Regions from separate parts of the Halobacillus sp. AWM4_238 genome, predicted to be linked through region 3. Evidence: predicted binding sites of a transcription regulator. Region 3 holds the regulator's gene; each other region holds the start of a gene.
What was found. The regulator LexA, encoded in region 3, represses DNA repair genes until DNA is damaged. The targets are predictions, from matches to a motif close to CGAACATATGTTCG.

Region 1: uvrB (excinuclease ABC subunit UvrB) is a predicted target of LexA. The motif match lies at 5,117-5,130, and genes of this name have one in related genera.
Region 2: ACXACN_RS12900 (YolD-like family protein) is a predicted target of LexA. The motif match lies at 1,803-1,816, and genes of this name have one in related genera.

Annotation. Positions count from the first base shown of each region.
Region 1 is NZ_JBSWSY010000002.1:2,129,385-2,135,887, reverse strand. Features, by position in the region: gene ACXACN_RS10970 (DEAD/DEAH box helicase) at 1-3,083, opposite strand, end outside; gene ACXACN_RS10965 (peptide chain release factor 3) at 3,400-4,989, shown strand; gene uvrB (excinuclease ABC subunit UvrB) at 5,205-6,503, shown strand, end outside.
Region 2 is NZ_JBSWSY010000002.1:2,554,929-2,561,431, reverse strand. Features, by position in the region: gene ACXACN_RS12920 (ABC transporter permease subunit) at 1-25, shown strand, start outside; gene ACXACN_RS12915 (GNAT family N-acetyltransferase) at 175-741, shown strand; gene ACXACN_RS12910 (YwhD family protein) at 821-1,363, shown strand; gene ACXACN_RS12905 (hypothetical protein) at 1,463-1,690, shown strand; gene ACXACN_RS12900 (YolD-like family protein) at 1,832-2,176, shown strand; gene ACXACN_RS12895 (transglycosylase domain-containing protein) at 2,445-4,496, opposite strand; gene speE (spermidine synthase) at 4,636-5,466, shown strand; gene speB (agmatinase) at 5,472-6,344, shown strand.
Region 3 is NZ_JBSWSY010000002.1:976,708-983,210, forward strand. Features, by position in the region: gene ACXACN_RS04990 (methionine gamma-lyase family protein) at 1-784, shown strand, start outside; gene ACXACN_RS04995 (MerR family transcriptional regulator) at 911-1,315, shown strand; gene glnA (type I glutamate--ammonia ligase) at 1,340-2,671, shown strand; gene ACXACN_RS05005 (hypothetical protein) at 2,833-3,057, shown strand; gene lexA (transcriptional repressor LexA) at 3,104-3,727, opposite strand; gene ACXACN_RS05015 (YneB family resolvase-like protein) at 4,028-4,687, shown strand; gene ACXACN_RS05020 (DUF896 domain-containing protein) at 4,769-5,002, shown strand; gene tkt (transketolase) at 5,180-6,503, shown strand, end outside.

The DNA of each region.
Region 1 (6,503 bases), 1.2 Mb from region 3:
ATCGTCCCTTCAGAAATCATCCGTATCACTTGCACCACTTTTTCTTGGCCGATGCGGTGTGCACGGCCAGCTGCTTGCTCTTCAATGGCTGGGTTCCACCAGAGGTCGTAGAGGATGACGGTGTCTGCTCCTGTGAGGTTCAGTCCCGTTCCTCCCGCTTTCAGGGAGATGAAGAACGCATCTTTTTCTCCTTCGTTAAAAGCTTCGACCATTTCCATTCGTTTTTCGGATTTCGTGCTGCCATCTAAATAGAAAGCCTGTAGTCCTTCTTTGGCAAGTTCATCGTGCATCTTTGTCAACATGCTTGAAAACTGAGAAAAGATCAACAGTCGGTGCCCGCTTTCTTTCAGCTCCCGAGTTAGTTCTTTCAATTGTTCAAGCTTCCCTGACTGCCCATCGTAGTTTTCTAGGAACAAGCCGGGGTGACAACAAATTTGACGTAATCGTGTCAGTCCAGCAAGAATCTCGAGCTTGCCTCGCTGGATGCCTTTAGTGGCAATCGTTTCTTGAATATCGTTTTGAATTCTCTCCAAGTAGGCGAGGTACACTTCTTTCTGTTCACGGGTCAGCTCTGAGTATTGGACGGTGTCAATCTTATCAGGCAGCTCATCCAGTACCTCAGTTTTCATCCGACGCAAAATGAACGGACGCGTCATGAGAGAGATTTTTTCAGGTTTCAATTGCAAGAACTTTTTCTTACTTGTGAAAAATCCGGGCATGATGGTACGGAACAAAGACCAGAGCTCCTGCAAGGAATTTTCAATAGGTGTGCCACTCAAGGCGAAACGATGTCGCGATTTGATTGATCGAACAGCCACTGCTGTTTTGGTCGTCTCATTTTTAATCGCTTGCGATTCATCAAGGACCATCGCGTGAAAGGTCTGCTCTTCATAAGAAGCGATATCCTGTCTGAGCAACGGGTAAGATGTAATCCATACATCCTTTTTCCCTGCTTCATTCAGCGCTTCCAGTCTTGTTGTTGGGTCTCCCGTTAAAATTTGTACCGATAATAGAGGAGCAAATTTTTCGAGCTCCTTTTTCCAATTGTAGACAAGGGATGCCGGAGCGACGATAATGGCTGGGTTTGTCATGTTCCCTTTCATCTTTTCATCTAACAAAAAGGTGATCGTTTGAATGGTCTTGCCTAACCCCATATCATCCGCAAGCACCCCGCCTAAACCGTAATGGCTGAGCATCTTCATCCACCTGAAGCCAGTCAATTGGTACGGTCTTAAATCCGCCTGCAGGCCAGCCGGAGGATCGATTTCAAAGGATTGAGGTGATTTCAACCGATCTACAAGCTCTTGGAAAAGCTGATTCCTTTCTGATTCACCTGGATTCAGAGCATCTTCCACTTGCAAGCTTCGTGCTGTTGAAACTTGAAAATGGTTGTCTTCCAAATCTTTTGTACTCAAGTCTAGGTCATCAACAAGTCTCTGAAAACGGTCGAAGGATTCACTCGTCAAGGCCATGAGTGCACCATCAGATAAGCGGTAATACTTTTTGCGTTCGATGACGGCTTTAAGAGCTTCTGTGACGTCATGATCACTAATGCCATCAATGGTGAAATTGATATCCAGCCAATTCCCCTCACTTTCGAGTTCAACCGATGCTTCCAGTTCGAGTGGTCGATCTTCCACAAGGGAACGGACAGAAGAGGAAAGATAGACGTGACTATGGTCTTTCAGCTTTGGCAAGTAGTGATAAAGGAATTGATCCAGCTTGTTCTCGTCTTCGATGTAGACCATCTCTCCATCAAATTTGAACTCGGCAAGCTCAATGACCTGCATGATCTCTTGCTCTGTCTGCCGATCCCGTCTGACAATCGTTTGATTGCTCAATGGCTGTTCGTTAAACGGATCAATCGTCAAGTCACCATAATGGAACTTCACATCGATCGTGAGTGTCCATTGTTGAAAATCCAAGTAAGTTTTAGCAACAAGCGACTCTTGCACAATTTTTTCTTGAGCAGCACGATCAAGTTGAACATCTGCGATGGTCTCCAGTTCGGGCAGAACATACGATACAATCCCCTCCATATCCTGATGGCTTACCGTGTGGTTGCCATTTGAATTGTATGGAAGAATCGTGTAAAGCGTTTGAAGGACCTCTTCCTTTTGAGCATCGACAGGATAAAAGGTCCCTTGCTTGTAGAGAAGATGATAATCAGATAGATAGTCGTAATCTTTCAAATGGTTCATGTGCATATGAAAGTGGCCGCGTTCCTCTGAAACATAAAAAGAGAGGTCTGGAAACTCCTCTTCAAAATGGACGGGTCCGACGTTGTCCCCTCGCTCAATGACCTCAGCCTGCTGCTTTTCCAAAAGTGGAAGCAGCTGAGTAGCAAGAGTAGGAGACACTTTCAAAACTTTCGGCTCGGCCGAATTCCACTGTTGTTCATAGAATTGCTCTTGTTCATAAGCAAGCTGTAAGAGTCTTAGAATTTCTTTGTCATCATCAGAAAAAGAGTGTTCTGCCGGATCGTACGTGAACTTTTTTGTGATCCGGTACGCTTGATCTTTACGGATATGATCAAGCAAATCGCGAATATTTTTAATGACATAAGGATAGTTCTCTCCAAGTTTCAATTCCAAGCCGAGACTTTTAGAGCCGAGAATCGATTGGAGGTGAAGGTAATATTGGATTTGAAGAGGCTTCTTCAAATCCTGTGCCCCTCTATTTTCCTGACGCTGTCTGAAAGCTTCGAACAAGCTTACAGCAAACATCCTGTCCTGGTTCGTCAACCCGGACTGGGATTTGCGCCCTTTTTCCGCAAGCTTCGGCGCCAGATCCTCAAGAGTCTTTTCACGGATTGCAATAAGCACGGCGGCAATATGTTTACACGTGTAGTAGGTGGAATAAGCCGCACACTCACACGTAGCTTCGACATCTTCGTCTTCAAAAAAGAAAACGCGGACTTCATAGTCGTGTGTACCTGCAACGACCGCCCGCCATGAGCGAATCGCGCTATTATGAGAAAGGCCATAAACTTTCCCACGATCGAAGTATTGCTTCCCGCGTGTGTAAAAAGTCTGGCCGGTAATTTTCTTTATATCATTCGGTTGTAATAAGTAACTCTGCATAACTGGCATCCTTACTATCGTTTTTATCCCATTATAACAGGTTTGAACACCTAAAGAGAACGAGAGGGATTAGGAAGATCTGTATGACCAGGTCATCCATATTCTGGATGACCTGGTACACCAGTATTTGGAAGGTGTTCGTTTTTGTGATTGATTTTACATGTGGGTTATGCTAACTTTCAAAGTATAATCAAAAAATTCGACGAAGGCGCTTGAGTGTGTGAGCGCTTTTTTTATGGAGTGAATCTGCCAATGTAAAACGTATATCCTACCCAACCTAATGTATTGAAATTCTGAATAAACGGAGGATATCACGATGAGTCAAATACAAAATGAAATGAAAAAGCGCCGTACGTTTGCTATTATCTCCCACCCGGACGCCGGTAAAACAACGATGACGGAGAAAATGCTATTATTCGGAAACTTGATCCGATCTGCAGGTACGGTAAAAGGGAAAAAGTCTGGGAAATTTGCCACGTCCGACTGGATGGAAATCGAAAAACAACGAGGAATTTCCGTCACGTCCAGTGTGATGAACTTCCCTTATAAAGATTATCAAGTAAACATTTTGGATACACCCGGACACGAAGACTTCAGTGAAGACACGTACCGCACATTGACGGCTGTTGACAGTGTTGTCATGGTGATCGATGGTACCAAAGGGATTGAGGCGCAGACACTCAAGTTATTTAAAGTTTGTAAAATGCGCGGCATTCCGATTTTCACATTTATCAACAAAATGGACCGCGAAGGCCGTGAGCCGTTGGAGTTGATGGAAGAAATCGAAGAAACGTTGAATATTGAAACCTATCCTATGACATGGCCGGCAGGGATGGGCAAACGCTTCTTAGGCGTTTTCGATCGTGAAAACGATCAATTCGTTCATTACACGGGTAATGAAGAAGAAGAATATATTCCGTACAGTGAACTCGAACAGCATCCTGAATTGACAGAGAATGCAACTTTCCAGGAAGCGGAAGAAGAAATGGAAATGGTAGCTGAAGCTGGAGATACGTTTGATATGGAAAAAGTGATGCGCGGAGATCAGACGCCTGTCTTCTTCGGTAGTGCTCTTGCTCCATTCGGTGTTGAAACCTTCTTCAATTCTTTCATTGATATGGCGCCTGAACCGGCACCGAGAAAATCGACAGAAGGAATCGTTTCACCAGATCATGAAGAATTCTCTGGTTTCATCTTTAAGATTCAAGCAAACATGAATCCGCAGCACCGTGACCGAATCGCCTTTGTCAGAATTTGCTCCGGCAAATTTGAGCGTGGGATGAACGTTACGCTTTCTCGGACTGGAAAGTCGTTCAAGCTGGCACAATCCCAGCAGTTTGTGGCTTCTTCCCGTGGAACCGTTGAGGAAGGATATGCTGGGGATATTATCGGAATCTATGATCCGAACGTCTACCGAATCGGAGACACCATTGTGACCGGTAAGTCCAATTTCGAATACGATGAGCTTCCACAATTCCCTCCTGAATTGTTTAAGAAAGTAACGGCGAAGAACGTCATGAAATCCAAGCAGTTCCGAAAAGGGTTGGAGCAGCTTGTCCAAGAAGGTGCCATTCAGTTGTTCAAGCGCTATCGATTTGAAGATTATATCATTGGAGCGGTCGGTGAACTTCAATATGAAGTCTTTGAATATCGCATGAAGAACGAATACAATGTGGACATTGAACTCACTCCTCTAGGTGAGCGCATCCCTCGCTGGTTGAAAGAAGATCAGGTGGATGAGTCACTGTTTGATGAGCGAAACATGCTGGCAGAGGATCGAGAAGGCAATCCGCTTGTCCTCTTCAAGAACGACTTCTCACTTAGATGGTTCAAAGATAAAAATCCAGACATCGAATTGATTGACCTGTTTGAAGTGAACGAATATAATCAAACTCTCAATTCTTAATCAGCTAAGCACTTTGCATGATGCAAAGTGCTTTTTCTGTACGATCAAATGGAATATACTGGATGACCTGGTGTGGCATTTTATGCCACACCAGGTCATCCAGTAATTGACAGTGCACACTAGGATGCGAATGTTTGTTCGTTCGATGTTAGAATGGTAAACTGTTGTGGTAAACTAAAAAGTACGATTATAGACAATGAACGGAGGTTTTCGTCGTGGAGGAGAAGTTTGAATTAGTTTCACAGTTTTCACCTCAAGGGGATCAACCGCGAGCGATTGAAGAGCTTGTTCAAGGAATTGAACGAGGAGATAAGCATCAGACGTTGCTCGGGGCTACAGGTACAGGAAAAACATTTACGATGTCCAATGTCATTGAGCGAGTGAATAAACCGACACTGATCATCGCGCATAACAAAACACTTGCTGGACAGCTATATAGTGAGTTCAAAGAATTTTTCCCAAACAATGCTGTCGAATATTTCGTCAGTTACTACGACTATTATCAGCCAGAAGCTTATGTGCCTTCTTCAGATACGTTTATTGAAAAAGATGCGAGCATCAATGATGAGATTGATAAATTGCGACACTCGGCGACTTCTGCACTTTTTGAGCGGAACGATGTCATCATCGTTGCTAGTGTTTCCTGTATCTATGGCCTCGGTTCTCCCGACGAATACCGCAGCCAGGTACTTTCTATTAGAACGGGAATGGAAAAAGACCGTGATGAGCTATTAAGGAATCTTGTAGATATTCAATATGCAAGAAATGATATCGACTTTCAGCGTGGTACATTCCGAGTCCGGGGAGATTCCGTTGAGATCATCCCTGCCTCAAGAGAAGAACATGCGATGCGTGTAGAATTTTTTGGAGATGAAATCGACCGTATCCGTGAAGTTGATGTACTGACAGGGGAAGTGGTTGGGGATCGAGATCACGTTGCTATCTTCCCTGCTTCACACTTCGTGACCCGTGAAGAAAAGCTGAAAAAAGCGATCAAAAATATTGAAAAAGAGTTAGAAGCCCGCCTGAAGGAATTGAGGGATCAGGATAAACTGCTGGAAGCCCAACGTCTGGAACAACGGACGAATTATGATCTGGAAATGATGAACGAAATGGGCTTTTGTTCAGGAATCGAAAACTACTCCAGACACCTGACTTTTAGAGATGAAGGGGCAACACCGTATACGTTGCTGGATTATTTTCCTGACGATTTCCTTTTGATGGTGGATGAGTCTCACGTCACTCTTCCACAGGTCAGAGGAATGTACAACGGGGACAGAGCACGAAAACAAGTACTGGTGGACCACGGTTTCCGCTTGCCTTCAGCAATGGACAACCGGCCGCTTATGTTTCCTGAATTTGAAGAACATATCAATCAAAATGTTTATGTGTCGGCGACGCCTGGGCCTTATGAGATTGAACATACACCAAAAATGATTGAACAGATTATCCGACCTACAGGACTTCTGGATCCGGAAATCGACGTCCGTCCGATTCATGGTCAAATTGATGAC
Region 2 (6,503 bases), 1.6 Mb from region 3:
CCAGCCGCAGAGGAGATCTGTGTAATACCGTTTTTTTAACCTGCATCTTTGGGTGATTTGTTTAATCAAAGGTGAGGGAGTAAAGGGAAACAAATGAATGGGCTCTCGTCATGTACGTCGTAGAGGATTCTTAACTTGAAAACTTAAGTGGTTAGTGGAAAAGGAGAATTTAGTATGTCGCATGTTCCTACGTTTCAATTAAAAAAGCGACAGATGAGAGGTTTGGAATTATCTGATGCGCCTTCCCTGTTTTCGTTCATGAGCCGTCCAGATACGATGAAGTACATCACTCCACATCCCGTCCTGTCTTTAAAAGAGATGGAAGCATACGTGGAAGAAAGGTTGGATGGATTTCAGAAGCAAAAAGAAATTCCTTGGGTGATTGAGAATGAAGCAGGGGATTGCATCGGGTTCTTCCGTTTTCACAAATTAAATCTGTGGCATAGGAAAACAGAGATGGGGGCTGTCATTCACCCGAGCAGCCAAAAGACAGGCATAATGACAGAAGTTCTTGAAACGGTACTCCCTTATGGGTTTGACACGCTGAATCTGAACCGGATTGTAGGAGACATTTTCGCTGAGAATGAAGGGTCACGCAGACTGTTAAATAAATTTGGCTTTCGGGAAGAAGGGGTAATGAGGGAAACAGATTTTGATGGGGAAAAATTTCAGGACACGGTCGTGTTTTCTTTGTTGAAGCGGGAATACGATAAGTTTGAACAAACGTTTGATCAAACATGAAGCATCTCATCTAACAAGATCTGTTTTGTATGTTAAAATGGGACAAAATAGTAGGACGAACGAAGAGGAGGATGGCTTTATGAAAGAGTTCGATCAATTTAAGAATCCAGGAGAAAACAGCGATAAAAAGAAAAACCAATTCACTATCATTAAAGATGATTCAACCGATGGTCATGGCGGATATGGTGTCGGTTCCATTAGTCTTGAAAACATGACGCCGGTCATAGTGGATCCGAATGAAGAGGAAGCCTATGTCGATATGGGGGCCCTTCACGCACGTAGTAAAGTAGAAAAACGGATCAAATTTATTACGGATCGTGAAGTGGTTAAAAACGGCCTGCAATATTGGATCGTCTGGGTAACCGTGGATAATCAAGAGGGGAAACCGTGTTACCATGGCGTAGCTGCCAGTGAGCTTGTCGTGGACAGGTCGATCAAGCGTGGATACAAATTGATGCCTGAACACGTCAACCATATGGATAAATCTTTGAAGGGCCGCTTTGTCGTCGATCATCTTGATGAGAAGTCGAAAAAGCTGCTCGGTGAATATTTGCGTGACTTCAAACCAGAACTTTGGGAGAACACAGCCCAGGAATTAAAAGCCTCTCTAGGCGTACAATAATTTATGATTGCAAACGCATAGCATCGGTTGGGAGAGGGGAATCTGAAGGATTTCCCTCTTTCTCATTACATGGTTCATAGAGGAAAGGGGTGGATTTCTATGAAGAAGATTTTAGAAAATGATGTGGTGTTTCACTTTGTAATTGCTCTTGTCGGTTTGATTTCAGGCATTCTTCATTTCCTGTCCAAATGGTCTTTTTATGCGAAGCATGAGTATTTAACATCTGGGTTATGGTTTGTATCCGGCGCATTCGTCATTTATGTGAGTTGTATTTTCGTGTTCGGATATCAGAAGAAAGCAAACGCAGGAAATAATGAAATGGAGTAGATGATGAGTCTATTCCATTGCTGTTCCACCCGGAAGAGCTGCATGAAAATCAGGGTCAGTTTTTCCAAGTATGAAAATTCCAGTTTACGATGCCCTCTTTTATGATAGAATAAGAACAAACGTTCGTGTTGGAGGGAGCCGATGATGGATAACCGGAATCGTGATCGCGGGACGATCAAGTGGACATCGCTCATGTTACCGGAGCATGTAGAAATGGTGAAAAAACTTTGGAAAGAAGATCAGCGTGTAGAAAAAGGAATCATGGATGAACAGAAAGCTGTAGAAATCGACTTTCTATTGCAGCGGGCACTAACGGACAATCTTACGGTCCAAGTTAGAGTCCACAATGGTTTCGAGTATGAAGATATAACGATGAAAGTGACCCATGTCAACCGAAGCAATCACACCGTAGCAGGGGTGGATGGACATACGAAAGAGCAGGTTCGTATACCCCTGGATGATATCGCTGACCTGGCTATTTTATAAGGTGTTCACTTTTTGTTCACAAAATGTTCATGAAAAAAGTGCAAGAATTCAGACGCCGAATCTTGACGAATAAGCGAAAAGGGTAATATATTAAGTAACACATGGGTTATACATGTTTACTAGGACAGAGAAAGCGACCGGTTCCCCCGGTCGTTTTCTCTGTCTTTTTTTAGTGTATGAGTAACGTGAGGAGGGCATCATTGAATGACAAAAAGCGAAAGGTCATCCGTTTTGATGACCTCTCGCTCCAAAATGATTGATGAAAGCATTAAAAGAACCAGTCCACGACATCTTTGAACCATGGATCATCTTTGAATTCATCATTAAGGTCTTTGCTTTCATCACCGCCACAAACATCCTCCGGCACATCGGATTCTTTCATGTACACTAATCGTTCCTGCGGACAATTGGGACCTGCGACGTAGCCGGTTTCCGGGTCAATGTAGACCCCTTTCACCCCTGGGGGTGGGATAAAGGCCGCAGTCGGTTCTGTTTCATGTATTCTCTCCATCGTATCAGCCCAAATGGCTTTCGCGTACCGATGATCGTTGAAGTCTTTGAGTGGCTTGCTTCCTTCATCGTATCCCACCCATACACCGGAGACGTATTGGGGGCTGAAGCCGATCATCCAGCTGTCGTTGTTTGTCGTTCCGGACTTTCCTCCATACATGCGTGACAGCTTTCCTTTGATTGGAGTCCCTGTAACCGATGCATAATCGGCATCCAAAATTGGATCAAACATACCTGTCATCATGTGGGTGACAGAGAATGCCCGTACTCGATCGACCGCATCGTCTTTATTGTAAGTCGGCTTGTATTCATACAGGACATTCCCATGCCGGTCTGTAATTTCAGCAATGGTATGGCCTTCGATTGATTCCGTTCCTTTCACCATTTTTCCATAGGCGCTGACCATATCGAAAAGGGAGATGGATGAGTAACCTAAGGCAAGAGAAGGGTGTGGGTGGAACGTTTCGTCAACGCCGAACGTCTTCATCGTCTCTCCTAATTTTTCCGGACCAATATCCATGTGAGTTTTCACCGCATAAATATTATCCGATACGGCAAGAGCTTGAGCCATAGAAATCGGTTCTTCTGCATATTGGTCGTTGAAATTTGATGGAATATAAGGTTCCGTTTTACCTTCTACTTTGATCTCAATAGGCTGGGTCTCTTTCATCGTCACTGGGGAATATCCTTCCCCAAGCGCAGTGTAATAAAGAAAAGGTTTGATCGTTGAACCGACAGAACGTTTGGCTTGAGTAGCTCGGTTGAATGGACTTTCTCCATAGTCCTTCCCACCGACAAGGGCTGTAATAGCTCCAGAGTGACTATCCATTACAGCGGAAGCGACCTGAATTTCTTCACTCCCTGGAATATTTCGATTCACTTGTTCTTCCAAAATCCGTTGATGGTCTTCAATCAGCGTGGTGTGAATATGGTACCCGCCGGCCTGGACACTTTCTCTGTCTATATCAAGCAGCTGAGCGGCTTCTGTAATGACTTGGTCTTGAAAATAAGGAGCAATCTCCTGAACCTCTTCTTCTTCATCGTCAGCATAGACGATGCTCGCTTCTACAGCTGCTTGTTTTTCAGAGGAAGTGATATAGCCGTTCTGCTCCATGACAGCTAAGATTTGCTGTTGTCTTGCTTCTGCTCGTTCGGTGTTGGCGAGTGGTGAGTAGTAGGTCGGGCCTTTAGGGATGCCGGCTAACATCGAAGCTTCCGTCAAAGTAAGGTCAGAGGCATGTTTATTGAAATATTGCCGGCTTGCGGCTTCAATGCCATACGCCCCGTGGCCGTAATAGATCGTGTTCAAATACCCTTCCAATATTTCGTCTTTGTTATAAAAAATCTCTAATCTAACGGCATAGAGAGCCTCGTTGAGTTTACGCTTCCATGTTTTATCATGGGAAAGGTAGAGGTTTCTCGCATACTGCTGGGTGATGGTACTGGCGCCTTCGGCCATTCTCATCTGCCTAAGATCCGTCAGTGCAGCTGCTGCAATACGTTTCAAGTCGAAACCGAAGTGGTTATAGAAACGCCTATCTTCAATGGCGAGTGTCGCGTCTTTGATAGATTCGGGCATTTCTTCTATGTTAATCCAGTAACGCTCTTCAGCTCCCCGCTCTTCCCCTATGATCTCCCCGTCTGTCCCGTAAAAGACCGTATTCTGTTCGGTCATCAACGATGGAGGGCCTTGAGTGATGGCATAGATCAACACTCCGATAATTCCGACAACCCCTACGATTGTGCCAAAAATAGCGAGTTTCATGCTACGGATTGTCCATCGATAAGTCGTTCTGAAAAATGATCGCATTCTTTTATACTCCTAACTGTTACGAATGTATAAAGACTGCTATTATTATGTGAGAATACGTAGTAAAATAAACTTCTTGAGTGAAACAAACGACTACTAGGATGAAAGTTATTCATAGATGAAAAAGGAGAAATGCAACATGGGTACATGGTTTACTGAGAAACAGACCGATCATTTCGGGATTACGGCGAAGGTCAATCGCTCCCTTCATAGTGAGAAGACAGACTTTCAAGATTTAGAGATGCTGGAAACAGCGGAGTGGGGGAATATGCTCGTTCTTGATGACATGGTCATGACGACAGAGAAAGATGAATTTGTCTATCACGAAATGGTTGCCCATGTTCCATTGTTCACCCACCCGAACCCGAAAAACGTTCTTGTCGTCGGTGGTGGTGACGGAGGCGTCATTCGTGAAGTATTGAAACATGAAAGTGTAGAAAAGGCGACACTTGTGGAGATTGACGGGAAGGTCATCGAGTATTCGAAAAAGTATCTGCCTTCCATTGCAGGGGCACTTGAAGATGAGCGGGTGGAAGTGAAAGTCGATGACGGCTTCATGCACATTGCGAAAAGTGAAAATGAGTATGATGTCATCATGGTTGATTCCACAGAACCTGTAGGGCCTGCAGTCAATCTTTTTTCCAAAGGTTTCTATGAGGGGATTGCCAAAGCGTTGAAAGAAGATGGCATTTTCGTTGCCCAAACGGACAACCCATGGTTTAAAGCGGATCTCATTCGCCAGGTGTACAGCGATGTGAAAGAGACTTTCCAGATCACAAAAGTTTATACAGCCAACATCCCGACATATCCAAGCGGACTGTGGACGTTTACGATGGGAAGTAAAGTTCATGATCCCCTGGAAGTGGGAGAGGAACGTTTTACAGAAATCGATACGAAATATTACACCGACGATATTCATCGGGCGTGCTTTGCCCTGCCGAAGTTCGTCAAAGACCTCACGAAGGAGTGACCGGCATGCGTTTTGATGAATCCTACTCTGGAAAAGTATTTATCATGAGCCGGGCGACCGAAGAGGAAGCGGATGCAGTCATATACGGCATGCCGATGGACTGGACCGTCAGCTTCAGGCCAGGATCACGCTTCGGTCCGAACCGTATTCGTGAAGCTTCCATTGGTCTTGAGGAGTACAGCCCCTACCTGGATCGTCATCTGGAAGAGGTGAACTATCATGATGCCGGCGATTTGATGCTGCCTTTCGGGAATGCTGCACGTAGTCTTGATATCATTGAAGGATATCTGGATGAACTGCTTGAGAAAGGGAAATTCCCCCTTGGTCTTGGAGGAGAACACCTCGTCACATGGCCTGTCATTCAGGCGATGTACAAAAAACACCCGGACATTAAGATCATCCATATCGATGCCCACGCGGATCTGCGTGAGGAGTACGAAGGAGAAGTATTGTCCCACTCGACACCGATCCGTAAAGCGTGTGAGTTGTTAGGAGCAGACAATGTGTATTCATTCGGCATCCGCTCCGGTATGCGTGAAGAGTTTCAATATGCAAAAGAGTCCGGTATGCATATGACCAAGTTTGAAGTGTTGGAACCATTGAAAAAAGTTCTTCCATCGCTTGCCGGCCGTCCGGTCTATGTCACCATCGATATTGATGTGCTCGATCCTGCCTACGCACCTGGAACAGGGACAGCAGAAGCGGGAGGCATCACGTCGAAAGAACTCATTGCGAGTATCCATGCTATAGCCGCGAGTGATTTGAACATCGTAGGAGCGGACCTTGTTGAAGTCGCTCCAGCATACGATCCGACTGAGAAGACGCAGATTGCAGCAAGCAAGTTCATCCGCGAAATGCTTTTAGGGTTCGTGAGATAAATGATAGAATAGAAATTAGCCACTGTGAGAGGTCTTCATAGTGGCTTTTCTGTTTGTGAAGTCTTCATGTTTAGTGGCGGAAGGAGACCGTTCACTTTTCTATAAACAGAAATTTAAAGGACGGCTCTAAATGACTAAGAGCTATGTTCTCCCTTTAAA
Region 3 (6,503 bases):
CCATGGACATACGATGGTGGTAGCCATCCAAAGATCCAAAGGTTACGAGGATCGCCCTTCTTTCACCATTGAAGAGTTACAATCCATCATTCAATTCGTACGTGGAGTGAAGGATGATGTGATTATCTTTGTAGATAATTGTTATGGTGAATTTGTGGAAATGAAAGAGCCTCTTGAAGTAGGCGCTGACTTGATTGCCGGTTCATTAATTAAAAACCCTGGGGGCGGGATTGCCAGGGTCGGTGGTTACATTGCTGGAGGAAAATCCCTCATAGAAAAATGTAGTTATCGATTGACTGCCCCGGGCTTAGGGAAAGAAACAGGGCCGAGTTTGAATAGCCTGCAAGAGATGTATCAAGGGATCTTTCTCGCCCCTCATGTCGTGGGAGAAGCTTTGAAAGGAGCCATTTTCACTTCGAAATATTTAAGTGAATGGGGTTTCGACACAAACCCCGCTTATGATGTGAAACGGACCGACTTGATTCAATCCGTAAACTTCGATACGGCTGAACAAATGATTCGGTTCTGTCAATCCATCCAACAAGCATCTCCGGTAAATTCCCATTTCAAGCCAGAACCCAGTGCCATGCCGGGATATGAGGATGAAGTGATTATGGCTGCCGGTACTTTCATTCAAGGAGCAAGTCTCGAGTTAACGGCTGATGGTCCTATTCGTCCTCCTTATACGGCGTTCGTTCAAGGTGGTTTGACCTATGCACATGTGAAGATCGCCGTTGTCCAAGCTGTGGAACAGTTGTTAGAAGAGGGTATGGTCAAAGCTTGACTCGAAGGGAATGGTAACCCTTTCAAAAAAACGGCCCAAATTGTGTGAACATTCCTCACATATGTTGACATATCCCTTGCGTGACGTATAATTAAAGTATCATTCTTATGGGGAGGTGGCACATCGATGAGTGATGAAATTCGTCGTTCTATGCCGTTATTCCCGATGGGGATTGTTCAATCATTGACAGACCTTACTGCGCGGCAGATCCGGTATTACGAACAGCATGAGCTTGTTCAGCCGGCCCGTTCAGAAGGGAACCGTCGCATGTTCTCTTTCAATGATGTTGATCGGTTGCTTGAAATTAAAGACCTGATCGATCAAGGAGTGAACATGGCCGGGATCAAAAAAGTTCTGAAGCTGAATGATCAGCCAGAAAATGAAGGATATGATGAGGATCAAGTGAAGGAAGTGCACAATGAACTTACCGAAAAAGAACTTCGTCGTATGCTGCAACGAGAACTATTCACAGCGGGAAGACAAGGTAAATTAGCGATCAGACAGGGAGAAATGTCAAGGTTCTTCCATTAATATTGTGTTGAGAGGAGATATTCAATGGGTTTAACAAAAGAAGAAATTTACAAAAAAATCGATGAGGAAAACGTCAAGTTTATCCGACTTCAGTTTACGGATATGCTTGGTACAATCAAAAATGTAGAAATCCCATTAAGCCAGTTGGATAAAGCCATTGATGGCATGATGATGTTCGATGGATCCTCCATTGAAGGGTTCGTCCGTATCGAGGAGTCTGACATGTATTTGGTACCAGACTTGGATACGTTTGTCGTTTTCCCTTGGACATCAGAAAAAGGGAAGGTCGCACGTTTCATCTGTGACATCTACAACCCAGACCAAACTCCTTTTGAAGGGTGCCCGCGCTACAACTTGAAGCGTAACATCAAAAAAATGGAGAAACTCGGATTTTCTGCTTTCAACATTGGTACAGAGCCTGAATTTTTCCTATTCAAATTAGACGAAAAAGGCGATCCAACGATGGAGTTGAATGACAAAGGTGGATACTTCGACCTGGCACCAACCGACCTTGGTGAAAACTGCCGTCGTGACATCGTTCTAGAGCTAGAGGAAATGGGATTTGAAATAGAAGCTTCTCACCACGAGGTAGCTCCAGGTCAGCACGAAATTGACTTCAAATATGCAGATGCCGTGAAACATTGTGATGATATCCAAACATTCAAACTTGTTGTCAAAACCATTGCACGTCAACATGGTCTGCATGCAACGTTCATGCCTAAACCATTGTTCGGTGTAAACGGATCCGGTATGCATGCCAACATGTCTCTCTTCAATGAGAAGGGCAATGCATTCTTTGATGAAAAAGGAAAAGAGCAACTCTCAGAAGTGGCTTACCAGTTCACAGCAGGCATCATCAAGCATGCAACGAACTTTACAGCCGTGACAAACCCTACAGTCAACTCTTACAAGCGACTTGTACCAGGGTATGAGGCTCCATGTTATGTGGCATGGTCTGGTCAAAACCGTAGTCCACTCGTGCGTGTTCCAACTTCCCGTGGTTTGAGCACAAGAATTGAAGTACGTAGTGTGGATCCATCAGCGAACCCGTACATGGCGATGGCTGTCCTTCTTGCTGCTGGACTAGATGGTGTGGAAAACAAACTGGAAGCACCGGCTCCTGTGGATCGAAACATCTACGTGATGGATAAGAAAGAGCGTGAGGCGCACGGAGTGAAAGACCTTCCAGCCACTTTGTATGATGCATTGGAAGAGCTGCATCAAGATCCAATTATGGTGGAAGCTCTCGGTGAACACCTGTTTGAACACTTCATTGAAGCAAAGGAAATTGAGTGGGATATGTTCAGAACTCAGGTTCACCCATGGGAACGCGAACAATACTTACAGACCTATTAATATCCAAACCCTTGAGGCTGATGGCTTCAAGGGTTTTCTTTTTTTATAAATGCAGGCTACATAGGGTTTACAGAATAAATTTCTAAATTTTGGTCGTATACCTGAGGTGGGTAAAGGCATATAATAAGAACAAACGTTCGTGTTATATGGAGGGATCGCCAATGGATTCTTTATTTCACCGCTCAAAACGTGAAAAAATGAAACTGGAATTAATCTATATCGACCATGAGGGTGTCATGTCTCAAAGGGTAATGAGAGTGGTGGACATCAGGGAGGACTATGTCATTGCGTATTGCTTTGAGCGGAAAAAGGTCAGGAGGTTTACAAAAAGTCGTATGTTAGCCGTCTTGCCTTTTGCGCCTAATAAAAAGAAACATGGAGCATAAGCAGAAATATAGAAAGAGACGAGTTTTCTAAACTCGTCTCTTTCTTTTAATGTACCGTTCGATATAGACCTACGACTTTTCCTAAAATGGACACATCCTGAAGTAGAATCGGCTCCATAGTTGCGTTTTCAGGCTGGAGACGAACGTGATTTCTCTCCTTGAAAAACCGTTTCACTGTAGCTTCTTCGTCTTCTGTCATTGCAACAACGATATCGCCGTTCTGGGCCGTCTGTTGTTGTCTGACGATGACCATGTCCCCATCGAGAATTCCTGCTTCAATCATACTTTCCCCTTGAACAATGAGGACGAACGTGTTGTCATCGGATCCTGCAAGTGTATCTGGTAGGGGAACATATTCTTCGATATTTTCTACAGCTGTAATCGGCGAACCTGCCGTGACTTTACCGATTACTGGAGCGTAAGAAGCTTCACTTCTCGGGATGCTGTGATCTTCTTCTAACTCGATCACTTCAATGGCACGAGGTTTGGTCGGGTCGCGTCTAATGTATCCTTTTTTCTCCAATCTGGATAAGTGACCGTGCACAGTCGAACTTGAAGCGAGGCCGACAGATTGACCGATCTCCCTTACAGATGGTGGATATCCTTTTGATAAAACCTGCTCTTTAATAAAATCTAGTATTTCCTGCTGCCGCTTTGAAAGTTTACTCATAGATTAGCACCTCGTACATAGGATTATAGTAACCACATTGTACCACTTATATTTGAAAAATACAAACAAGCGTTCGAAAAATACCATTGACAAGAACCTGTGTTCGTATATAATGAAAGTAACAAAAGCGAACACAGGTTCTTAAGAACGTTCGTTCTACGAATGCGGAGGGGTTATCAATGTTTAACAAATTATCTAAGCTGGATTACACCTACATTATTCTTTTTATTGTTAGTTTTATCATTCTCTATTATTCTATGGTCACTGCTGTTTAATAGAGAAAGAGAGAGGAACATTCAAGTGAAAGTGATTTTATATTGCAGGGTAAGTACGGAAAAGGAAGCGCAAGTGACTTCATTAAAACGACAACGAGCTGAATTGACTTCAATGGCAGAGAGTCATGGTTTTGAAGTTGTTGAATGTATTGAAGAGCAAGCGAGTGGTTACGATATCGAACGCGAAGGGGTCTTCCGCATGTTGGAATGTTTTTCTTCCGGGCGTGCGGAAGCCTTGTTAATTCAAGATGAAACACGTTTAGGGCGGGGGAATACGAAGATTGCTTTGTTTCATCAAATGAACCGGCTGAAGGTCAAGGTGTACTCACTCTCAAACCAGGGAGAATTGCAGTTATCTGAGTCTGATTCGATGGTTTTGCAGATTGTAGGAATCGTAGAGGAATACCAAAGAAAAATACATAATATGAAAATACGTCGGGGGATGAGAAAAGCCGTGGAAGAGGGTTATGATCCTTCAAACAATTTGTCAAATCGGGATCAGGCTCCAGGTCGTGAAAGAATCGATTTTCCTATTGAAGAAGTGGTCCGTTTAAGGAAAAGTGATTTGCCATTCAAAGATATTGCAGCGACCCTAAGAGGACTTGGGTATAATGTATCAAAGGCTACGGTTCATCGTAGGTACAAGGAATACCTATCTCTTGAAAAAGATGAAGAATCAAGGTAGTATATTTAAAGACAAGAATTTTGTATTTCTTGTCTTTTTCGTGTGTTTACGATCCAGACTATGAGTAAAGGAGAAGGATCTATGTTATCAAAAGAAAAGATTAATCGTATAAATGAATTAGCGAATAAATCCAAAAAGGAAGACCTTTCGAAAGAAGAAAAAGCAGAACAGCAGAAATTGCGCCAAGAATATTTGAAAAATGCGCGTCAATCTTTTAAAAATCAGCTGAAAGGTGTAACCGTCATAGACCCTGAAGGGAAAGACGTCACTCCGGAGAAGCTTCGTCAAATGCAAAAGAATGAAAAAAAGAATTAATGCCAAATCCTCCGTATTCGATCTTTTCGAATGCGGATTTTTTTGTTTAATTCCTTGGATAAGGGGGAAATTAGTTTTGAGGCTGTGCGAAATTTTGCACAAAGCTTGTTTCAAAATGAATTTCATTATAGGATAATACATGGTACATATACCTGAAAAGAAAGGGGAATGTTGAACATGGCAAACAGCCTTGAACAAACATCAATTAATACGATTAGAACTTTAACAATCGATGCAGTAGAAAAAGCAAACTCCGGACACCCAGGAATGCCAATGGGTGCAGCACCGATGGCCTATACGCTTTGGACTCAGTTCATGGATCACAATCCAAAAAATTCGAACTGGTTCGACCGCGATCGTTTCGTCCTATCCGCAGGGCATGGATCAATGCTTCTTTACAGCTTGCTCCACCTATCTGGTTATAACGTGACAATGGATGATCTTAAGTCCTTCCGTCAATGGGATTCCAAAACTCCAGGACACCCGGAATTTGGTCACACAGACGGAGTAGAAGCAACGACAGGCCCCCTTGGACAAGGTATTGCAATGGCGACTGGAATGGCGATGGCGGAAGCTCATCTAGGAGCGAAATATAACCGCGAAGGGTTTAACGTTGTCGATCATTACACGTATACGATTTGTGGTGATGGTGATTTGATGGAAGGGGTATCACAAGAATCTGCCTCTCTAGCTGGTCACCTAGGCCTTGGTAAGTTGATTGTCCTTTATGATTCCAATGACATTTCTCTTGATGGTGATCTTGATCGTTCCTTTAGCGAAAGCGTAGAAAAGCGCTATGAAGCTTATGGATGGCAAGTGATCCGCGTAGAAGATGGAACAAACACAGAAGCTGTTGCTAAAGCTATCGAAGAAGCAAAAGCGAATACTGAGCAACCGACTATGATCGAAGTAAAAACAGTGATCGGGTATGGTTCTCCTAATAAATCTGGTAAGTCGGCTTCTCATGGTGCTCCTCTTGGAGAAGATGAAGTCACAGCAGCGAAGCAGTTCTACGAGTGGGAGCACGAGCCTTTCCACGTGCCTGAGGAAGTTTATCAGGACTTCAAAGAAAAGGTTCAGCAGAATGGTCAGGATAAAGAAGAATCCTGGAACAACCTATTGGCTCAGTATAAAGAAGAATATCCAGAGCTTGCAGAAGAGTTCGAACGAGCGATCCGCGGAGAGCTTCCTGAAGGTTGGGAACAAAACCTTCCTACTTACCAGGTTGGTGAAGATAGCCCTGCTACGCGTGCAGCTTCAGGAGATGCGATCAATGCATTGTCTAAAGCTATTCCTAACTTCTTCGGAGGTAGTGCTGACCTTGCTGGATCCAACAAAACGACCGTTAAAGATGAAGAAGACTTTTCCCGTAACAACTATGCAGGTCGGAACATCTGGTTCGGAGTTCGTGAATTCGCTATGGCATCTGCCTTAAATGGTATGGGGCTTCATGGTGGACTGAAAGTCTATGCGGGTACGTTCTTTGTCTTCAGTGACTACC